DNA from 2 places in the Streptomyces noursei ATCC 11455 genome. Region 2 is predicted to be linked to the other one. Evidence: predicted binding sites of a transcription regulator. Region 2 holds the regulator's gene; the other holds the start of a gene.
The links. Region 2 encodes HspR, which represses chaperone genes until heat shock. Its sites were predicted from a motif close to TTGAGNNNNNNNNNCTCAA; they were not measured.
Positions count from the first base shown of each region.

Region 1: the regulator HspR is predicted to act here: its motif matches at 1,358-1,376, upstream of lon (endopeptidase La).

Region 1 covers NZ_CP011533.1:3,469,928-3,473,328, forward strand. Annotated here, with positions in the region: gene lon (endopeptidase La) at 1-1,335, opposite strand, end outside; gene SNOUR_RS14325 (pentapeptide repeat-containing protein) at 1,490-2,398, opposite strand; gene SNOUR_RS14330 (rhomboid-like protein) at 2,535-3,389, opposite strand.
Region 2 covers NZ_CP011533.1:4,990,845-4,994,245, reverse strand. Annotated here, with positions in the region: gene SNOUR_RS21125 (Uma2 family endonuclease) at 92-673, shown strand; gene SNOUR_RS21120 (pyridoxamine 5'-phosphate oxidase family protein) at 714-1,118, shown strand; gene SNOUR_RS21115 (hypothetical protein) at 1,532-1,936, shown strand; gene SNOUR_RS21110 (heat shock protein transcriptional repressor HspR) at 2,033-2,488, opposite strand; gene dnaJ (molecular chaperone DnaJ) at 2,490-3,401, opposite strand, start outside.

The DNA.
Region 1 (3,401 bases), 1.5 Mb from region 2:
CTTGACGGCCCGCACGATCCGGCCGGGGAGCGCCCCGACGTACGTCCGCCGGTGGCCGCGGATCTCCGCCTCGTCCCGGACGCCGCCGAGGGCGACCCGGACGAACTTCCGCCCCATGGCCCGCGCCACGGATTCCCCGAGCGAGGTCTTTCCGACGCCCGGCGGCCCGACCAGCGCCAGCACCGCGCCGCCCGCCCGTCGCCCGCCGCCGCCCTCGCCGGAACCGCCGCGCGACGCCCCCTTCGACGGCCCGCCGACGAGCCCGAGCCCCCGCTCGGCGCGCCGCTTGCGCACGGCCAGGTACTCGGTGATCCGCTCCTTGACGTCCTCCAGGCCCGCGTGGTCGGCGTCCAGGACCTCCCGGGCGCCCGCGATGTCGTAGGCGTCCTCGGTCCGCTCGCTCCAGGGGAGTTCCAGGACGGTGTCGAGCCAGGTCCTGATCCAGCTGCCCTCCGGGCTCTGGTCGCTGGCCCGCTCCAGCTTGTCGACCTCCTTCAGGGCCGCCTCGCGGACCTTCTCCGGCAGGTCGGCGGCCTCCACGCGGGCGCGGTAGTCGTCGGACTCCTCGCCCGGGTCCTTGGAGTTCTCGCCGTTCAGCTCGCGCAGTTCCTTGCGGACCGCGTCCAGCTGCCGGCGCAGCAGGAACTCCCGCTGCTGCGCCTCTACGCCCTCCTGGACGTCCTTGGCGATGGACTCGGCGATGTCCTGCTCGGCCAGGTGGGAGCGGAGCGCCTCGGCGGCGTACTTCAGCCGGGCGACCGGGTCGGTGGTCTCCAGCAGCTGGAGCTTCTGCTCGCCCGTCAGGAACGGCAGGTAGCCGGCGTTGTCGGCGAGCGTGGGGACGTCGTCGATGCCGGCAACCCGGTCCACGACCTGCCAGGCGCCGCGCTTGCGCAGCCAGCTGGTGGCCAGTGCCTTGTATTCCGTGACGAGTTCGGCGATCGCTCCGGGGAGGGGGTCCGGGACCTTCTCCTCGACGGTGGTCCCCTCCACCCAGAGCGCGGCGCCCGGCCCGGTGGTGCCGGAGCCGATCCGCACCCGGCCCAGCCCCCGGATCAGGGCCCCGGGATCGCCGTCGGACAGCCGTCCGACCTGCTCGATCCGCCCGAGCGTGCCGATCGCCGCGTACGTCCCGTCGATCCGCGGCACCAGCAGCACACGGGGCTTGCTGCCCGATGACGCGGCGGCCTGGGCGGCCTCCACGGCGGCGCGCACCTCGGCGTCGGACAGGTCCAGGGGCACCACCATGCCGGGCAGGACGACCTCGTCGTCGAGGGGCAGCACGGGCAGGGTGAGCGGTGTGGACTCCGTCGACCGAGCGGACTCAGCAGTCATGATCTCCCCTTCGGCAAGCAAGTTGAGCTTTACCCACTCAATGCTGGAAGCCCTGCCGTTGTTCCCCCGCACGTGTTCGCTGTGAGCGATCAGGCGGCGGCAACTCCGTTACGGGCCAGGGGCGGTGGGCCAGGCCGAGGGCGAGCGGGCGCCGCTACCAGTGGGCGGGGCGGCGCAGCCCGCGCGGCAGCCTGGTGGTCGCGTCGCCCCGGGCGGCGTTCACCTGGGCCTGCGTCAGGAAGATGCTGCCGGTGAGGTCGGCGCCGCGCAGATCGGCGTCCCGGAGGTCGGCGCCGATCATGTCCGCGGAGCGCAGGTCGGCGCCCCGCAGGTCGGCGGCGATGAGATAGGCGCCGCGCAGGTTGGCGCCCTTGAGGTCCGCGCCCTTGAGCCTCGCCCCCATCAGGTCCGCGCCGCGCCGGTCCTTCTTCCGGCCCGGGACCTTCGCCCGGACCAGCTCGCTGACCCGCAGCAGCAGGGTGTTGGCCTCGGCCCGGTGGGCGGGCACGTCCAGCCCGGCCAGCTCCTCCGCGGTGCCCAGGGTCAGCCGCTCGGTCTTCTCCAGGGCCGCCCGCAGCTCGTCCCGCAGCGCGGCAGGCAGCGCGGCGCTGGCCGCTCCGGTGGAGCCGGTGCTCGCACCGGACGGGGGCAGTGCCACCGCCTGGGTCAGGTACCAGAGCAGTTCGTGCAGCTGGCGCATCACGGCGAACGCGTCGAACATCGGCCGGGCGGTCTCCGGCGCGGTCCGCCAGTCCTGCCCCTGGAAGGTGACCTGGGAGATCTTCTGGCCGGCGCCGAAGCACTCGAAGACCGTGCAGCCGGAGAAGCCGCGCTGCCGCAGATCCTGGTGGACGCCGCAGCGGAAGTCGGCCTGGAGGTTCGGACAGGGCCGCCCGGCCTCCTTGTCGAGGGCGAAGTCCGCCGAGCGCGCGAACGGCAGCGCCACACAGCACAGGCCGAAGCAGTTCCCGCAGTCGGAGAGCAGCGGCAACCGGGCGGCGTCCGGGGCGTGCGCCGGGTCGGACGTGCGGTCCTGGGCGGGGCGGCGGGACTCGTGCGACACGGTTCTTCTCTGCTCCTACGGCCGGCGGGCGCCCTCCCTCCGAGCGCCCGCGAGGAGTCCCATTGTCCGTGACCCGCGGCGGGCGTCCGTGACCCGCGGCGGGCCGGGCGGCCCGAGCGCCGGGCGGCGCCGGGGATCAGGACGTCCGCGGCAGGCCGGGCGTCCGGAACGCCGGATGGCCCAGGTCCCCCGGCAGCGGCGCGGGCCCGGCCCGCCGCGCCTGCCAGCTGCGCAGCAGCGGCCAGGCGGCGACACCCAGGGCGAGCGAGAGCAGATGACCCCAGTCGGTCATCGGGTCGATGTAGGTGAGCAGGCCGCTCACCGCCTGATAGCCGCCGGCGGCCAGCAGCGGCCAGCGCGCCCAGGCGGGCAGCAGCCCGGTGAGCGCCCCGAGGCAGGCCATCACGCCGAAGCTGATCCCGTAGTCGAGGCGGTGCAGGGAGCTGTCCGGCAGCCCGCCGGCGGCGACCGAGAAGCCGATCGGCACCTCGGTGGCGAGGGTGGCCAGCGCATGCCCGCCGAAGAACACCACCGCGCTGCGCACCCCGCCGATCCGCCGCTCCAGAGCGGTCAGCACGAAGAGGAAGGCGATGGCGTACCCCGAGGTCAGCCCGCCGGCGATCCACAGCGCGCTGGCGACCAGCACCAGCAGCGGCGCCTGGGCGAGGTGGACCACGTCGGTTCTGGAGCCCTGGAGCAGTGCGGAGACCACGGAGGGGTTGCCGTGCTCGGCGAAGAGCGAGGTGGCCACGAGCAGCAGCGCGTAACCGAACGTGAAGGGGGTGCCGGTCGGGGTGGGGAGCAGCCGCCAGGGGCGCAGGCCCGTCCAGGGGCGGCGGGCGGCGGGGACCGGGGCGGCGGTGTGCGCGGCCGGCGCGCCCGCGCCGCCGCGCTGCCGGGGCAGCCCGGCGAGGAGGACCGGCGCACCGTCGTCCGGCGCCGCACCGTCCCCGGCCGGCGCGCCGCCGGCCGTCTCCACCGCACTCGCCATTCCAGGCCCCTT
Region 2 (3,401 bases):
GGCTCATACGTGGAGGTGAATCTGCCTGGCATATGCCAATGGCGCTGGCTTGGCAGATCGACACTGGCCATCGACCACAAGGAGGTGCAGCATGACGGCTATGGCACACGAGCCGATGGCCACGGACAAGGAAACCCTCCTGGACTTCTTTCTCAGCCTGGACACCCCCGAGGGGTTCCGGGCCGAGCTCGTCGAGGGGGAGATTGTTGTGACACCGCCGCCGGATGGGGACCACGAGCGATTCTTCAGTCGGCTGGTCAGGCAGGTCCTGCGCAACGCGGGGACCGACATGGACGTCTCCGGCGCCAAGGGACTGCTGTTGCCCCGCGGCGGCCAGTGCCCCAAGAACTATGCGATTCCCGACGCCACGTTCGCGCCGGTCGACTTGGACTTGTTCCGCGGCGCCGAGTCCTGGATGCCCAGCGACGGCGTCGCCCTGGTCATCGAAGTGACCTCGCGCCAGGCCGACCGCGACCGCGTGGACAAGCGCCACTGCTACGCCCGCGCCGGCATCCCGCTCCACCTGCTCGCCGACCGCGGCAAGTCCACCATGACACTGTTCAGCGAGGCTTCCGACGAGGACTACATGAGCCACACCACCGTCCCCTTCGGCAAACCCCTCCCCCTCCCCGCCCCCTTCTCCTTCGACCTCGACACCGGCGAATTCCTCTGACCAGCGGGGCCGGCCTCCGGCCCCCACTACCCTGGCCCCCATGGCCCACGACCTGAGCGCGCTGTCCCCCGAGTACCTCGCCTTCTGGGGCGAGTACCAGATGCCGACCCTCACGACCCTGCGGGCCGACGGCACCCCGCACGTCGTCCCGGTCGGCGTGACCTACGACGCCGGGCAGCGGATCGCGCGGATCATCACCCGCAAGGACAGCACCAAGGTCAAGAACATCCTCGCCGCCGGCCCCGGCGGGGCGCGGGTGGCGGTGTGCCAGGTGGACCGCGGTCGCTGGGCGACCCTGGAGGGCCTCGCCCGGGTGCGGACGGACGCCGAGACGGTGGCCGACGCGGTGCGCCGGTACGCCGAGCGGTACGGCCGAACCCCGGAGCCCAACCCCGACCGCGTCATGATCGAGATCGCGGTGACCAAGGCCCTCGGCCGGGCCTGAGGCCGCCCCGCCGCCCCGACAAGGTCTGGACCTGGCCGAAACCGGATGCTCCAGATCCACCGTCGGGCGCCCACCTGGTACTCAGGAACGGCAGGAACCGAACACCTCCGCACATCGACGAGCGGCATCGGACCTGTCCCGGGCAAAAAGACGGCAGCTGGAGGCCGCATGGCGTCGGCATTAGGCAGCACGACGACCGTTCCGCGCCGTCCGCCGCGGCGGAAGCGGACGATCCGGCCCCGGCCGTACGCCGAGAACTGCCCCCGGTGCGGCGGCCAGTTGGCCGTGAACCAGGACGGCTGGAAGATCTGCCACGCCTGCGGATACGCCTCGCCGCCCGGCGCAGCCCCTCCACCCCGGGCCCTCGGCGGGGGTATCGTCGCCCCCACAGTCGCCACGCCCCGGAGGGCACGATGAACTCGGTCCGAGTGACGGCGATCGCCTGTCTGATGCCGCTGTCCGAGCTGGACGAGGATCCGTTCCTGGTCGATGACCGCAGCCAGCACGCCATGTGCAAACAGTGGGTGGCAGCCCGTGACTACCGTCTGACCTGCCAGCTCAGCCTGCACCAGCTGCGCGCCGACCACAGCGCACTGTGGCACGACGTCGAAGAGGGCCTGGTCGACGTGTTCGTCACGCCCAACCGGCGGGCGCTGGAGTACGCGATCGACGGCACCGACGAGTTCACCGCGCGGTGCGCGGCAGCGGGAGTCCGACTGGAGACCGCCGACCTGGACGAGCCGGTCTACACCCTGGCGATGAAGTCGCGGGTGCACCGGCGGCTGTCGATGCCGACGGCCGGGTACAACGGCTGCTGACCGCAGGCGGACGACGCTGACCGCGGGGACGCCGGACACACACGAAGGGCCGGGGTGGTGTACCCACCCCGGCCCTTCGTCGCGTGGACCACGGCCTCACTCCGACGACCGCTTGGGCCGCCAGACCACCAGCGCACTGCTCTGCTGCACGTCCTGATACGGCACCAGGTCGCGGCGGTAGGAGGCGTGCACCGCGGCCTCCCGCTGCCGCATCGCGCTGGCCGCGCCCTCCAGGGCGCCCTGCAGCTCGGCGACCCGCTGCTGGAGGGCCGCGACCTGGTTCTCCAGCTCGATGATGCGCTTGATGCCGGCGAGGTTGATGCCCTCCTCCTGCGACAACTGCTGGACGGTGCGCAGCAGTTCGATGTCGCGGGCGGAGTAGCGGCGGCCCCGCCCGGCCGTGCGGTCGGGCGAGACCAGGCCCAGGCGGTCGTACTGCCGCAGGGTCTGTGGATGCAGGCCGGAGAGCTGGGCCGCGACGGAGATGACGTACACCGGCGATTCGTCGGTCAGTTCATAGGGGTTACGACGCTGCCCGCCCCGGCTGTCCATCTCATTCTCCCTTCGCGGCCTGGAAAAGCTCCGCCCGCGGGTCCGGGCCCGCGGTCGCCTCGCGATAGGACTCCAGCGCTTCCTTCGCCTTGTCGCCGAGGTCCTTGGGAACGACCACCTCTATGGTGACCAGCAGATCACCTCGGGTGCCGTCCTTGCGGGTCGCGCCCTTGCCACGGGCCCGCATCGTGCGTCCGTTGGGAGTGCCGGCCGGCAGTTTCAGCGTGACCGGCGGGCCGCCCAGCGTCGGCACCTTGACCTCGCCGCCGAGCGCGGCCTCCGGGAAGGTGACCGGCACCGTGACGGTGAGGTTGTCGCCCTTGCGGCCGAAGACCGGGTGGGCGCCCACGTGGACGACCACGTACAGATCGCCGGCCGGGCCGCCGTGCTCGCCCGGTGCGCCCTTGCCGCGCAGCCGGATGCGCTGCCCGTCCGAGACGCCCGCGGGGATGCGGACCTGCATCGTGCGGGCGCTGGAGGCCCGCCCGCTGCCCTTGCAGACCTCGCAGGCGTCCTGGGCGATCAGGCCACGGCCCTTGCAGTCGGCGCACGGGTCGGTGAGCGAGAAGCCACCGCCCGCGCCCCGGCTGACCTGTCCGGTGCCGACACAGGTCGGGCAGACCCGAGGCGTACCGTTTTTGTCGCCGGTGCCGGAACACGCCTTGCAGGGCGCCTGGCTGGACATCCGCAGCGGGACCGTGGCCCCGTCGACCGCCTCGGTGAAGCTGAGCGTCACCTCGGACTCGATGTCCTGGCCGCGGCGCGGCTGCGTACGGGTGCCGGAACCACCGCGGTTGAACAGGCCGCCGAAGACGTCCCCGAGCCCGCCGCCGAAGCCGCCGGAACCCCCGGCGCCCCCCGCGCCTCCGAAGAGGTCGCCGAGGTCGAAGTTGAAGTTCCCGCCTCCGCCGGG